DNA from 3 places in the Streptomyces sp. NPDC001568 genome. Region 3 is predicted to be linked to each of the others. Evidence: riboswitches for the same ligand, from Rfam matches in the RefSeq annotation. Region 3 holds a riboswitch; each other region holds the start of a gene.
The links. A riboswitch is a leader RNA that binds a small molecule or an ion and turns the genes downstream of it on or off. The one in region 3 is predicted to bind thiamine pyrophosphate.

Region 1 (5,037 bases), on a different contig from region 3:
CCCGTAGCCGCCGGGGGCGTCGAAGGACCGCTCGACCAGTACGCCCAGGGGCAGCACGATCAGCAGCGCCACCGTCACCAGCACCCCGCCGAGCAGCCCCCGCTGGGCCCAGCCGCGCGGCCGGTGCGCCGTCCGCGCCGGGTCGACCAGCCGCAGCGCGGTCTCCCGCCGGCGCACGGTCCAGGCGTGCAGGGCGAGGATCGCGCCGACCGCGGCGAACTGCACCATCGTCAGGACGGCGGCCGTCGGCAGGTCCAGCAGTTGCGCGGTCTGCCGGTAGACCTCCACCTCCAGGGTGGAGTACGCCGGACCGCCCAGGATCTGCACGACGCCGAAGGAGGTGAAGGTGAACAGGAAGACCATCAGCGAGGCGGCGGCGACGGCCGGCCCGAGCGCGGGCAGCGTCACCCGGCGCCACGCCCCGAAGCGTCCCGCGCCGAGGACCCGGGCCGCCTCCTCCTGACGGGGGTCGAGCTGGGCCCAGAGCCCGCCGACCGTACGGACGACGACGGCGTAGTTGAAGAAGACGTGCGCCAGCAGGATCGCCCAGACCGTGGTGTCGAGGCGTACGCCCCACAGCTCGTCCAGCAGTCCGCCGCGCCCGACCAACGCGAGGAAGGCCGTGCCGACGACGACCGTCGGCAGCACGAACGGAACGGTGACCACCGCGCGCAGCAGTTGTTTGCCGGGGAACTCGAAGCGGGCGAAGACGTACGCCCCGGGCAGCGCGATCAGCAGGGTGAGCAGCGTGGAGGCGAGCGCCTGCCAGGTGGTGAACCACAGCACGTCGGCGATGTCCGGCCGCGCCAGGACCTCGCCGATCCGGCCGAACTGCCAGCCGGAGTCCGTCCTGAGCCCGCGGCCGACGATCGCGGCCACGGGGTAGGCGAAGAACAGCCCGAAGAAGACGAGCGGCACCGCCATCAGGCCCAGCCTGACGGCGGTGGCCCGCCCGCCCTCCTTCGGGGAGCTCCCGCGCGCTACTTCACGACGAGCGAGGACCATGCCTTGACCCACTGCTCACGGTTCTTGGCGATGGCGTCCGGGGTGACGTTCTCCGGCTTGTCGATCACCACACCGTGCTTCGTGAAGATCTCCGGCAGCTGCGCGTCCTTGACCACCGGGTTCACGAACATCTGGAGCGGCATGTCCTCCTGGAACTTCTTGCCCACCAGGAAGTCGAGGAGCGCCTTGCCGCCCTCGGGGTTCTTCGCGCCGTTCAGCAGGCCCGCGAACTCGACCTGGCGGAAGCAGGTCCCGGTGGAGACGCCCGTGGGGGCCTCGGCCGGCTGCGGCTCGCCGTAGAGCACCTCGACCGGCGGGCTGGAGGCGTACGAGACGACCAGCGGACGGTCGCCCTTGGCCTTCTTGCCGCCCGCGGAGCCCGAGAACCGCTCGTTGTAGGCCTGCTCCCAGCCGTCGACGACCTCGACGCCGTTGGCCTTGAGCTTGCTCCAGTAGTCCTTCCAGCCGTCCTCGCCGTACTTGCCGACGGAGGCGAGGAGGAAGCCGAGACCGGGCGAGGACGTCGCGGCGTTCTCGGTGACCAGCAGGTTCTTGTACTCCGGCTTGATCAGGTCGTCCAGCGTCTGCGGCGGGGCGAGCTTCTTGTCCGCGAAGTACTGCTTGTCATAGTTGACGCAGATGTCGCCGGAGTCGATCGGCGTGACGCGGTGCTGCGGGTCGAGCATGAACTCGGACTTGATCCCGTCCATGCCCTTGACCTGGTACGGGGTGAAGATCCCGTTGTCGAGGGCCCGCGAGAGCAGCGTGTTGTCGACGCCGAAGAAGACGTCGCCGCGCGGGGAGCCCTTGGTGAGGATCTCCTGGTTGAGCGCCGCGCCGGCGTCCCCGGACTTCAGCCGCTTGACGGTGTAGCCGCTCTGCTGCTCGAACTCCTTCAGGACCGAGTCGGTCACGTTGAAGGAGTCGTGGGAGACGAGGGTGACCGTCTTGGACTTCGGGGCGTCGCCGGCGCCGGCGGTCTTGTCCTTGGCCTCGCCGCCGCAGGCGCTGAGCGTGGTGACGCCGAGCGCGGCCGCGAGCGCGGCGCCCGCGATCCTCTGGGTGGTGCTCACTGGTTGATTCCTCCTGGGATGACCAGGAGAAGACGCGGCCCTGCCCGGCGCTCTGCGAGAGCGGACGCCGGGCAGGGCGCAACAGCATGAGTGGTGACCGAACTTCCTACCCCGAATGACCGGGGCGAGGTTCAGAGGGTCTGCGGATGACGGATACCGCACTCTCAGCGCTGTGGCGCTCCCCTGTCGGAATATGAAATTGGTTCGGCCACAGGGTACCCCGCGGCCGAATGTGATCGACCATGGCCGATTTTCGGCCCTATCGCTCCGAGGCGGCCAGCTGGCCGCAGGCGCCGTCGATCTCCTGGCCGCGGGTGTCCCGTACGGTCACGGGCACGCCGTGGCGGGCGATGGCCTCGACGAAGGCCTTCTCGTCCTCGGGCCGCGAAGCGGTCCACTTCGAACCCGGGGTCGGGTTCAGCGGGATCAGGTTGACGTGGACGCGCTTGCCCTTGAGCAGCTTGCCGAGCAGGTCACCGCGCCAGGCCTGGTCGTTGATGTCGCGGATCAGGGCGTACTCGATGGAGATCCTGCGGCCGGACTTCTCGGCGTACTCCCAGGCCGCGTCCAGCACCTCGCGGACGTTCCAGCGGGTGTTCACCGGCACCAGGGTGTCACGCAGCTCGTCGTCGGGGGCGTGCAGCGAGACGGCGAGCCGGCACTTGAAGCCCTCGTCGGCGAACCGCAGCATGGCCGGGACCAGGCCGACGGTGGAGACGGTGATCCCGCGCTGCGACAGACCCAGGCCGTCGGGCTCCGGGTCGGTGAGGCGGCGGATGGCGCCGACGACGCGGTTGTAGTTGGCGAGCGGCTCGCCCATGCCCATGAAGACGATGTTCGACAGGCGGGCCGGTCCGCCCGGAACCTCTCCGTCGCGCAGGGCGCGCATGCCGTCGACGATCTGGTGCACGATCTCGGCGGTGGAGAGGTTGCGGTCGAGACCTGCCTGGCCGGTGGCGCAGAACGGGCAGTTCATGCCGCAGCCGGCCTGCGAGGAGATGCACATGGTGACCCGGTCGGGGTAGCGCATCAGCACGGACTCGACGAGCGTGCCGTCGTGCAGCTTCCACAGGGTCTTGCGCGTGGTGTCGTTGTCGCAGCTGATGTGTCGCAGGACGTTCATCAGGTCGGGCAGCAGCTCCTGCTGGAGCTTCTCCCGGGAGGCCGCGGGGATGTCGGTCCACTCCGCCGGGTCGTGGGCGTAGCGGGCGAAGTAGTGCTGGGACAACTGCTTGGCCCGGAACGGCTTCTCACCGATCGCGGCCACCGCCTCCCGGCGCTCGGCCGGGGTGAGGTCGGCGAGGTGCCGGGGCGGCTTCTTGACCCCGCGAGGGGCGACGAAGGTGAGCTCTCCCGGAACGGGGCGGGCCATGGCAGGTACTCCTTGTAAGACGAAAGGCGCGCCGCAGAAGCAGCGCGCCCTTCAAGAGTAACCGCCCGACCCGGCCGGAGCTTTTCTTCCACTGCCGCCCCGGTACCGCGGGGGCCGGTGGATCAGCCGGCGATCAGCAGCGGATCGGCCGACCTCACCCGGTGCCGACGAAGGCCGCCAGCAGCAGCCACACGACGGGGGCGGTCGGCAGGAGCGAGTCGAGCCGGTCCATGATGCCGCCGTGACCCGGCAGCAGCGTGCCCATGTCCTTGATGCCCAGGTCCCGCTTGATCATCGACTCGCCCAGGTCGCCCAGGGTCGCGCTGACCGCGACGGCCAGACCGAGGACCAGGCCCTGCCACCAGGAGCCCCCGTCGATCAGGAACTCCATGCACAGCGCGCCGGCCGCCATCGCGAAGGCCACGGCGCCGAACAGTCCCTCGCGGGTCTTTCCGGGGCTGATGCGCGGCGCCAGCTTCGTCTTGCCGAAGCGCCAGCCCACCGCGTAGGCCCCGGTGTCGCTGACGACGGTCAGCACCAGGAACGTGACCACGCGCTGCGGGCCGTCGTCCGCGGTGAGCAGCATCGTGACGAAGGTGGCCAGGAAGGGCACGTAGAACGCCGCGAAGACGCCGGCGGTGACGTCCTTGAGGTAGTCCTCGGGCGGTTCCGTCATCCGCCACACCAGGACCGCGAGCGCGGTCAGGGCCATCGCGACCCAGGCGCCCTCGGCCCCGCGGACGTAGCCGGCGATGACCATGGCGGCGCCACCGACCGCGAGCGGGACCAGCGGCGCCTTGATGCCCTTCTTCTCCTGGAGCCGGGAGGTGAGCTCCCACAGGCCCACCACGACCGCGACGACGACGACACCGACGAAGACGGCCTTGACGATGAACAGCGAGGCGAAGATCACCGCTCCGAGGCCGACGCCGACCCCTATGGCGGCACGCAGATCCCGCCCCGCGCGCTTCTTCTGCGGCGGCGGGGAGGCGTCCTGCGGTGCCTGCGAAGGCGGAGGCGGAGGGCTGGGCATGGGCTCCTGCAACGGCGTCTCGGCGCGGAGCGGGGGGCCGCCCGCGAAGGCGGCCCCCCGATCGCGTGCTTCCCGGTCGTCGAAGGCACGGCCGGCGGCATCGGGCACGATGGGCATGGGCCGAGTGTGCGGGCCCACCAGCGCATCGTATGCGGGACCCGCCGGAACCGGCTCCGTGGCCCAGGGAGAGTCGTTCATCAGACCTCGAGGAGCTCGGCTTCCTTGTGCTTGAGCAGCTCGTCCACCTGCGCGACGTACTTCGCGGTGGTGTCGTCGAGCTCCTTCTCGGCGCGACGCACCTCGTCCTCGCCGGCTTCCTTGTCCTTGACGAGCTTGTCGAGGGCGTCCTTCGCCTTGCGGCGGACGGCGCGGATGGAAACCTTGGAGTCCTCGGCCTTGGTGCGCGCGACCTTGATGTACTCCTTGCGGCGGTCCTGCGTCAGCTCGGGGAAGGTCACCCGGATGATGCGGCCGTCGTTGCTCGGGTTGACACCGAGGTCGGAGTCGCGGATGGCCTGCTCGATGTTGCGCAAGGCGGACGCGTCGAACGGCGT
Region 2 (5,037 bases), on a different contig from region 3:
GACGTGTGACCGCCGCGACGAGAACGACCAGCGCCCCGGCCTCCAAGAGAACCTCGACGCGCTCGTCATCGAGGACTACGCCGACGGCGGCTCCCGGCACGACAAATTCGAGCGGGATGCCCGGCTGCTCGGCGCCGAACTCCAACGCGACCCCTCCAACACCCGGACCGTCTTCTACCTCGCCCAGACCCTGCGGGACATGGGCGACACCGGGGCCTCGATCAAGCTCTACGAACGCCGCGCCGGCATGGGCGGCTGGGCCGAGGAGGTCTACTACGCACTGCTCCAGGTCGGTGTCCTGCACGGGGAGACCGGCGACTGGCCGGCTGCGATGGATGCGCTCTCACGCGCCTGGGACGCGCGTCCCGGCCGGCTGGAGGCCTGCTACGAGCTCGCCGCCCGACTCAGAATGCTCGGCCGGTACCACTCGGCGCATGCCATCACCGCAGCCGCCCTGGATCGGCCGACACCGGACGACCTGCTCTTCGTCCAGCCCTGGGTGTACCGGTGGGGCCTGCTCTTCGAGCACTCGATCAACGCCTACTGGGTCGGCGACATGAATGCTTCGCTCAACGCCTGCGACCGGCTGCTCGCCATGCCCGACCTGCCGGAGGCGTACCGGCGGCAGACGGAGGACAATCGCGCCTTCGCCGTAGCCGCCCTCAGCCACCCGTCCCTGCGTGTTTCACGTGAAACGACGGCTCCCGTTTCACGTGAGACAACCGCTCTCATGTGACTCCACCGTCCCGTTTCACGTGAAACAACGAGGCGCTGTCCACGTGAATCCGGTCTCTCCCGTGAGACAACCGGACCCGTTTCACGTGAAACATCGCGGCCCGCCCCGGTCTACGACGCGGCGGCCCGCTCGCCGATCGCCCGACGGCGCCGGCCGGCGTCCGAGAGCGCCGGCGGGCGCCAGACGCCGTCCGGACGGTAGAGGTTCACACCGGGCGCCACGATCTCGTCGATCCGGTCCAGGACCGCGTCGTCGAGGACCAGCCCGGCCCCCTTCACCAGCGACTCCATCTGCTCCATCGTCCGCGGCCCGATGATCACCGAGGTGACGGCGGGGTGGGCGACGGGGAAGGCCACGGCCAGCTCCGGCAGCGTGCAGCCGATCGATTCGGCCAGTTCGACCAGCTGCTCCACGGCCTCCAGCTTGGCGACGTTGCCCGGGATCGCCGGGTCGAACCGTGCCGGAGTGAGCGCCGCCCGCCCCGAGGTCAGGTCGATGGGGCCGCCGAGCCGGTACTTCCCGCTCAGGAATCCGGACGCGAGCGGGCTCCAGGTCAGCACTCCCATTCCGTATCGCTGCGCGACGGGCAGCACGTCCGCCTCGATGCCCCGAGCAAGGATCGAGTACGGCGGCTGCTCCGTACGGAACCGGGGCAACGCCCGCCGCTCCGCCACGTGGTGCGCCTCGACGAGTTCCTCCGCCGGGAACGTCGAGCAGCCGAAGGAGCGGATCTTGCCGGCCCTGACCAGGTCGCCGAGGACGGCCAGGGTCTCCTCGACATCGGTCGTGTGGTCCGGCCGGTGCACCTGGTAGAGGTCGATCCAGTCGGTGTCCAGCCGGCGCAGGCTGTCCTCCACCGCCCGCACGATCCACCGCCGCGAGTTGCCGCTGCAGTTGCGGCCCTCGCCCATCCGGAAGTGGACCTTCGTGGCGAGCACGACGTCGTCGCGCCGCCCCTTGAGCGCTTTGCCGACGATCACCTCGGACTCACCGGCGGAGTACATGTCCGCGGTGTCGACGAAGTTGATGCCCCGGTCGAGTGCGGCATGGATGATCCGCACGCACTCCTCGTGGTCCGGGTTCCCCACCGCGCCGAACATCATCGTGCCCAGGCAGTGGGCACTCACCTCGATGCCGGTACCACCAAGACTTCGGTATCCCATGGTCATGCGGCCGCACTCTAGGACCTGGAGCGCGCTCCAGGTCAAGAGCCGAACCCCCAGGCCGTCATCTTGAACTCCCGCCCCCCGGCACCCTTCAGGGCTCGGACATGGCGCTGCTCCCGAACGACGGAACTCCGCCGCTCGGGAGCAGCACTCCCCCCGAACAGTGCGTCAGTCCGCCAGCGGCAGGTAGACGCGGTTGCCCGCAGCGGCGAACTCGGCGGACTTCTCCGCCATGCCCGCCTCGATCTCGTCGGCCTTCAGGTCCCCGCCGTGCTGACGGCGGATGTCCTGCGAGATCTTCATCGAGCAGAACTTGGGACCGCACATCGAGCAGAAGTGCGCGGTCTTGGCCGGCTCGGCCGGCAGGGTCTCGTCGTGGAACTCGCGCGCCGTGTCCGGGTCGAGGGCCAGGTTGAACTGGTCCTCCCAGCGGAACTCGAACCGTGCGTCCGACAGGGCGTCGTCCCACTCCTGAGCGCCCGGGTGCCCCTTGGCCAGGTCCGCCGCGTGGGCGGCGATCTTGTAGGTGATGACGCCGGTCTTCACGTCGTCCCGGTTGGGCAGGCCCAGGTGCTCCTTGGGCGTGACGTAGCAGAGCATCGCCGTGCCCCACCAGGCGATCATCGCGGCGCCGATGCCCGAGGTGATGTGGTCGTAGGCGGGAGCGACGTCCGTGGTCAGCGGGCCGAGCGTGTAGAACGGCGCCTCTTCGCAGATCTCCTGCTGGAGGTCGATGTTCTCCTTGATCTTGTGCATCGGGACGTGGCCCGGGCCCTCGATCATCGTCTGGACGTTGTGGCGCTTGGCGATGGTGTTCAGCTCGCCCAGCGTCTTCAGCTCGGCGAACTGCGCGGCGTCGTTGGCGTCGGCGATGGAGCCGGGGCGCAGGCCGTCGCCCAGCGAGTACGTGACGTCGTAGGTCGCGAGGATGTCGCAGAGCTCTTCGAAGTTCGTGTAGAGGAAGTTCTCCTTGTGGTGCGCCAGGCACCACGCGGCCATGATCGAACCACCGCGGGAGACGATTCCGGTCTTGCGGCGGGCGGTCAGCGGCACGTACGGCAGGAGTACGCCGGCGTGGACCGTCATGTAGTCGACGCCCTGCTCGGCCTGCTCGATGACCGTGTCCTTGTAGATCTCCCAGGTCAGGTCCTCGGCGCGGCCGTCGACCTTCTCCAGCGCCTGGTAGAGCGGCACGGTACCGATCGGGACGGGGGAGTTGCGCAGCACCCACTCGCGGGTGGTGTGGATGTTGCGGCCGGTCGAGAGGTCCATGACCGTGTCGGCGCCCCACTTGGTGGCCCAGGTCATCTTGTCGACCTCCTCCTCGATCGAGGAGGTGACCGCGGAGTTGCCGATGTTGGCGTTGACCTTCACCAGGAACCGCTTACCGATGATCATCGGCTCGATCTCGGGGTGGTTCACATTGGCCGGAAGGACGGCTCGACCTGCGGCGATCTCCTCGCGAACGACCTCGGGGGAGACGTTCTCGCGGATCGCGACGTACTCCATCTCCGGAGTGATCTCGCCCCGGCGGGCGTACGCGAGCTGGGTGACGGCGGCGCCGCCACGGCCGCGGCGGGGCTGCCGGGGGCGGCCCGGGAAGACCGCGTCCAGGTTCTTGAGGCCGCCGCGGGGCGAGGTGTGCTTGATGCCGTCGTCCTCGGGGCGCGCGGGACGACCCGCGTACTCCTCGGTGTCGCCACGGCTGATGATCCAGTTCTCGCGCAGCGGTGCGAGGCCCCGACGGACGTCCGTCTCGATCTGGGGGTCGGTGTACGGACCGGACGTGTCGTAGAGCGTCACGTCCTTGCCGTTGGTGAGGTGGACCTGGCGAACCGGCACCCGGATGTCGGGGCGGGAGCCCGCCACGTAACCCTTGTGCCAGCCCGGCTGGCGCTCGTTCCCGCCGTCGGCGTCCTGGCTGACGGCAGGCGTGCGTGCGTCCTGAATGGTCATGAGACCGTATCTCCCTACGCCGGCATTACCCGGTAACAGGTTCGGCGGTCGACGCAGCCTCTTCCCGTACGCATTCTCATGTGCGTACGGTGATCAGCGCCCTCTCAGCCCGGTGCTCCGAGCTCCCGCGTTGTGCAAAGGTGCCCCCACGCTAGCGTCATCTGTGGCGTGCTGAACAGTGGGCCCCCTCATCTCTTGCGATGATCTGCCGGTGACGTCCTCGCCGCAGCCCCCCACCGAGCCCATCGAACCCACGGGTCACCACGGCCATGAGCACGCATCCCACGGGCATGCGGCCGGGCCCGCCCAGGGCCATTCCCACAGCCACGGTCACGGGCCGGCGGCTCCCGTCTCCAAGCACCTGCGCAAGGTCATCGCCGCGGTACTGATCCCCTTCGCCGCGGCCGTCTTCATCGGCATGGCGGTCCTGTGGCCGGGCGGTGCCCCCGCCCACGAGCGGACCGGCGTGGGCTTCGATCGGCAGACCCAGCAGGGTCAAGTGGTCGCGCTCGAAAGCGTCGACTGCAAATCGGTGAACGCCTCACAGGTGCCGTCGACGGGCGACCTGTCGACCCCCCAGGGCCGTGAGGCCGAGGCCGCGCAGAACGGCGACTGCAAGAAGGCCACCGTGGTGGTCGGCAGCGGCCCCGACAAGGGGCGCGCCTTCTTCGAGATCGTCCAGCCTGGCGCGCCACGGCAGTTGGAGCAGGGCCAGAAGGTGGTCGTCGCCCACGCGCCGGACGCCCCGCGGGACCTCCAGTACTCGGTGATCGACGTGAACCGGAAACTGCCGATGGCCGTGCTGGCCGGCATCTTCGCCGTCGCGGTCGTCGTGGTCGGGCGGCTGCGGGGGCTGTTCGCCCTCATCGCTCTCGTGATCAGCTTCGCGATCCTGACCCTGTTCATCCTCCCGGCGATCCTCCAGGGCTCGAACCCCTTGGTCGTCGCGATCGTCGGAGCCAGCGCGATCATGCTGATCGCCCTCTACATGTGCCACGGGCTGACGGCGAGGACCTCGGTAGCCGTCCTCGGCACGCTGATCTCGCTGATGCTGATCGGCCTGTTGGGCTCGGTGTTCATCGACTGGGCGTTCCTGAGCGGCAACACCGACGACAACACCGGCCTGATCCACGGCCTCTACCCCGACATCGACATGAGCGGTTTGCTGCTCGCAGGTGT
Region 3 (5,037 bases):
TCTTCGTCAGCTCGGCCTTGGCCTCCTCCAGCGGCCGACCCTTGAGGTCGGGCACGCTGACGACCTCGGGGCCGCGCGAGATGGTGAGCACCACCGCGCCGTTCCCGCGGATCCGCTTGCCGCCCTCGGGGTCGGTGTTCATCACCGTCCCGCGGTCGAAGGCGTCGCTGAACTTGCGGTCGACCCGCTTCACCCCGAGCCCGGCCGCCGACAGCTGCGACTTCGCCCGCTCCTCCGACTTGCCGAGCAGGTTCGGGACCTTCGTGAACTGGCCGGAGTTGATGTACCAGACGCCCGTGCCGAGACCCAGGGCGAGCAGCACCCCCGCGACGATCAGCAGCGGACCGCGCCGGGGGCCGCGCGGAAGCCGGCGGGTCGGCGGCGGCGCCGACGACGCGAGCGGCGCCGACTCCAGCCGCGAGGTGTGGAGCACCGGCTGCTGCACGTCCACCGAGCGGGGGATCACCCCCGTACGGTCCTCCGCGGCCGTGCGTGCCTGGGCCAGCGCCTGCGGCGGTACGGCGTCCAGTTCGCCTTCGCCGAGGCCGCCCCGGACGCCGCGGGCCAGCCCGAGGAGGGCGGCGGCGTCGGAGGGGCGCAGCTCGGGGTTGCGGGAGGTGGCCTGCGCGACGAGCGCGTCGAGACCGGCCGGGAGGCCCGGGACGAGGGCCGACGGGGGCGGCACGTCCTCGTTGAGGTGCTGGTAGAGCACCTGGGCGGGACTCCCGCCGTTGTGCGGCTTGCTGCCGGTGAGCATCTCGTAGAGCACGACGCCGCAGGCGTACACGTCCACGCGGGTGTCGGTGATCCCGTTCTCGATCTGCTCGGGCGCCAGGTAGGAGACGGTGCCGAGGACCGAGCCGGTGGTGTTCGTGACGGAGCCCACGGAGCGGACCAGCCCGAAGTCGGCGACCTTCACGCGGCCGTCGTCCCCGATCAGGACGTTCTCGGGCTTCATGTCCCGGTGCACGAAGCCGGCCCGGTGGGCGGCGCCGAGGGCGGCGAGGACCGGTTCGAGGATGTCGAGGGCGGCCCGCGGCTGGAGCGCGCCGCGCTCGCGGAGCACGTCGCGCAGGGTGCAGCCGGAGACGTACTCCATCGCGAGGTAGGTGTACGGGCCGTCGGTGCCCTGGTCGAAGACGGCGACCACGTTGGAGTGGGCGAGGCGGGCCACGGACTTCGCCTCGCGGATGAAGCGGTCGACGAACGCGCCGTCCGCCGCGAGCGCCGGGTGCATCACCTTCAGCGCGAGGACGCGGTCGAGTCGGGTGTCCACGGCCCGGTAGACCGTGGCCATGCCGCCGGCCGCGATGCGGGCATCGATGCGGTAGCGGCCGTCGAGCACGCGCCCGACGAGGGGGTCATCCAGGGTCGTATCCACCCGGCGATTCTACGAGCGCCCGCCGCGCCACCGGCCCGGGTGGGGGCGGTTGCAGCGCAGCTGTGACGCATGTCCCCCTCCGCGCCAGCCCTTCCGGGGTGCCCGAAGGGCCCTGCCGGCCCCGCCCGGCAGGGCCCGTACCGCAGGGTCAGGAGGTGAAGGCGGGGCGTTCCGGGTCGAGGGAGGCGCGGCCCTCGACGGGGGAGGAGGCCTCGGCGAAGCGCCGCTGCGGGATGCGTCCCGCGCGGTGCGCGAGGCGTCCCGCCGATACGGCGTCCCGCATGGCCGCGGCCATCAGCACCGGTTCCTGGGCCCGGGTCACGGCGGAGGCCAGCATCACGCCCGCGCAGCCCAGCTCCATGGCCAGCGCGGCGTCCGAGGCGGTGCCGGCCCCCGCGTCCAGGATGACCGGGACGCCGGCCCGCTCGACGATCAGCTCGAAGTTGTGCGGGTTGCGGATCCCCATGCCCGAACCGATGGGGGAGCCGAGCGGCATGATCGCCGCGCAGCCCACGTCCTCCAGCTTCCGGGCCAGCACCGGATCGTCGTTGGTGTACGGGAGGACGGTGAAGCCCTCGTCCACCAGGACCTCGGCGGCGTCGAGCAGTTCGACGCCGTCGGGCAGGAGGGTGCGCTCGTCCGCGACGACCTCCAGTTTGATCCAGTCCGTGCCCAGGGCCTCCCGTGCGAGGCGGGCCGTGAGCACGGCCTCGCCGGCGGTGAAGCAGCCCGCCGTGTTCGGCAGCACGGCGATGCCGAGCTTCGTCAGCACCGACAGCACCGAGCCCTGCACCGTCGGGTCGAGGCGGCGCATCGCCACCGTCGTCAGTTCCGTCCCGGACGCGGTCAGCGCGCGTTCCAGCACGTCAAGGCTCGGGGCGCCGCCCGTGCCCATGATCAGGCGGGAGGTGAAGGTACGGCCGCCGAGCGTGAAGAGGTCGTCCGCCATCGCCGTCAGCCTCCCTGGACCGCGGTGAGGACCTCGACCCGGTCGCCGTCGCCCAGCCGCGTGTGCTGCCACTGTCCGCGCGGGACCACGGTCTCGTTGAGGGCGGCGGCGACCCCCTTGGGCGCCCGGGACAAAGTGGCGACCACCGCGTCGAGGGTGGTGCCGGCCGCGACCTCGCGCGGCTCGCCGTTGACGGAGATGGTCATGCGTAGGACTCCTGACGCGTGGGGGAGAAGCGGCGGGGGGTGAACGGGCGGGCGATCTCCGGTACGACTCCGGTCGCCAGCAGCTCCGCCATCACGTCCCCGGTGACGGGGGTCAGCAGGACCCCGTTGCGGTAGTGGCCGGTGGCCAGGTGCAGGCCCGGCAGCTCGGTCGGACCGAGCAGCGGGGCGTTGTCCGGAGAACCGGGACGCAGCCCCGCCAGGGTTTCCACCAGCGGGAGTTCGGTGATGCCGGGCACCAACTCGTGGGCGTCGCGCAGCAGCTCGTAGACGCCGCCCGCGGTGACCGTGGTGTCCCAGCCGAGTTCCTCGCTGGTGGCGCCGACGACGAGCTCGCCGTTCTCGCGCGGCACCAGGTAGACGTGGCTGCCGCGCACGACCGCCCGTACGGTCCGGGAGAGGAACGGGCCGTACGCGGCCGGCACCGACAGCCGCAGCACCTGCCCCTTCACCGGCCGTACGGGGACGGCCACCTCCGGCGGCACGCCGGCCAGCCGGCCGCTGAGCGAGCCCGCGGCCAACACCACCTGGTCGGCGAGCAGCTCCGTACCGTCGTCGAGGACGGCGCCCGCGGCCCGGTCCCCGGTGGTGAGGAGCCGGTCCGCGCGGCTGCGGTACGACGCCACCCCGGACCGCTCGCAGGCGGCCAGCAGGGCGGCCGCGAGGCGGCGCGGATCGACCTGGTGGTCCCCGTCGACGCGCAGCCCGCCGCGCACCCCGGGCGCCAGCATCGGCTCCAGGCGGCGGCACTCGCGGCCGGTGAGCCACTCGGACTCCAGCCCGCAGCGGCGCTGGAGCGCGTGCAGTTCGCGCAGGTGGAGGCGGTCGTCGGCGTCGAGGGCGACGGCCAGGGTGCCGCAGGCCCGGTAGCCGATGTCCATGCCGCCGGCGGCATCGGACAGCTCGGCGGCGAAGTCCGGGTAGCGGGCGGCGGAGGCCACGTTGAGCCCGAGCAGGGTCTCCTCGCCGTAGTGCAGTTCCGTGACGGCGGCCAGCATGCCCGCCGCGACCCGGGCCGCGCCGCCGCCCGGGTCCGGATCGGCCAGTACGACGCGCAGGCCGCGCCGGGCCGCCCGCCAGGCGGTGACCAGGCCGATGATCCCGCCCCCGATGACGAGGACGTCGGATCCCTTCCGAGATGAGTGCATGGGCGTCCAGCCCCTCCCTTCGCCGGCATGACCCGGATCAGGTTCGTACGGTCGGAGGCCGGCCAGCCTCCCTCTCAGCCCGGTGCGCCCGGACTCCCGCGATAGGTACGGTGGCCAGACTAACCCCGTGGCCGATGGCGGGTAAGGCTGCCTCCCCGCTGCCCACCCGCCGCCTCCCCGCCGCATCCCCCGTGTCCCGCCCGGGCTCCCGCCCCCGCTATTCCTGACGGATCGTCAGGGAACTAGGCTGGGGCGGGTGAGCGAGCAGACGCAACAGACGAACCCCGGTGTCGTGATCGTCGGCGCCGGAATGGCCGGGGTGCAGACCGCGGTGGCCCTGCGCGAACAGGGCTTCGCCGGCCCCGTGACCCTGCTGGGAGCCGAACCCCACCAGCCCTACGACCGGCCCCCGCTGTCCAAGGCGGTGCTGCTCGGCAAGGCCGAGGACTCCGCCTTCGACGTCGACTTCGAAGGCCTCGACATCGAGCTGCGGCTCGGCACCGAGGTCACCGGCCTGCGGCACGCCGCGCGCGAACTGGACACCGGGGCCGGACCCGTCCCGTACGGGGTCCTCGTCCTGGCCACCGGCGCGCGACCGCTGACCCTGCCCGGCACCGAGGGCGTCCCCGGCGTACACCTGCTGCGCACCCTCGACGACGCCGCCCGGCTGCGACCCGTCCTGGCCGCCGCCCCCGCCACCGTTGTCGTCGGAGCCGGCTGGATCGGCGCCGAGTTCGCCACCGCCGCCCGGGCGGCGGGCTGCGCCGTGACCGTCGTCGAGGCGGCGGACCGGGTCCTGGCGGGCGCCCTGCCGGCCGAGGTCACCGCACCGATGGCCCACTGGTACGCCGAGGCGGGCGCCGAACTGATCACCGGCGCGAAGGTGGCCGGCATCGAGGAGGGCCGGGTCCGACTGGCGGACGGCCGGGAACTGGAGGCGGGCGCCGTCGTCGTCGGCATCGGCGCGCGCCCCGCGACCGACTGGCTGGCCGGCACCGGCGTCGACCGCGGCCCCGACGGCTCCGTCACCGCGGACGCCCACCTGCGCACCACCCTCCCCGGGGTGTACGCCGTCGGCGACTGCTCCTCCTTCCCGTCGGCCCGCTACGGGACGCGGCTGCTGGTCCACCACTGGGACAACGCCCTCCAGGGCCCGCGCGCCGTCGCGGCGAACATCCTGGCGGGGGAGCCCGTACGGGCCTACGACCCGGTGCCGTACTTCTGGTCGGAGCAGTTCGGCCGCTTCGTCCAGTACGCGGGCCACCACGCCGGCGCCGACACCCTGGTGTGGCGCGGCGACCCGGGCGACGCCGGCTGGTCGGTGTGCTGGCTGCG

Region 1: it holds a riboswitch for thiamine pyrophosphate, as region 3 does, so the genes downstream of both, ACFY0I_RS30615 (thiamine ABC transporter substrate binding subunit) here and thiO (glycine oxidase ThiO) in region 3, are expected to answer to the same signal.
Region 2: it holds a riboswitch for thiamine pyrophosphate, as region 3 does, so the genes downstream of both, thiC (phosphomethylpyrimidine synthase ThiC) here and thiO (glycine oxidase ThiO) in region 3, are expected to answer to the same signal.

What each region holds. Positions count from the first base shown of each region.
Region 1 is NZ_JBIAVF010000019.1:95,175-100,211, forward strand. Features, by position in the region: gene ACFY0I_RS30610 (ABC transporter permease) at 1-924, opposite strand, end outside; gene ACFY0I_RS30615 (thiamine ABC transporter substrate binding subunit) at 981-2,078, opposite strand; TPP riboswitch at 2,164-2,273, opposite strand; gene rlmN (23S rRNA (adenine(2503)-C(2))-methyltransferase RlmN) at 2,338-3,450, opposite strand; gene ACFY0I_RS30625 (phosphatidate cytidylyltransferase) at 3,605-4,681, opposite strand; gene frr (ribosome recycling factor) at 4,681-5,037, opposite strand, start outside.
Region 2 is NZ_JBIAVF010000003.1:334,315-339,351, reverse strand. Features, by position in the region: gene ACFY0I_RS07365 (glycosyltransferase) at 1-736, shown strand, start outside; gene ACFY0I_RS07360 (aldo/keto reductase) at 847-1,899, opposite strand; gene thiC (phosphomethylpyrimidine synthase ThiC) at 2,071-3,858, opposite strand; TPP riboswitch at 3,853-3,997, opposite strand; gene ACFY0I_RS07350 (YibE/F family protein) at 4,070-5,037, shown strand, end outside.
Region 3 is NZ_JBIAVF010000015.1:71,357-76,393, reverse strand. Features, by position in the region: gene pknB (Stk1 family PASTA domain-containing Ser/Thr kinase) at 1-1,381, opposite strand, end outside; gene ACFY0I_RS26555 (thiazole synthase) at 1,530-2,330, opposite strand; gene thiS (sulfur carrier protein ThiS) at 2,336-2,536, opposite strand; gene thiO (glycine oxidase ThiO) at 2,533-3,702, opposite strand; TPP riboswitch at 3,700-3,812, opposite strand; gene ACFY0I_RS26540 (NAD(P)/FAD-dependent oxidoreductase) at 3,959-5,037, shown strand, end outside.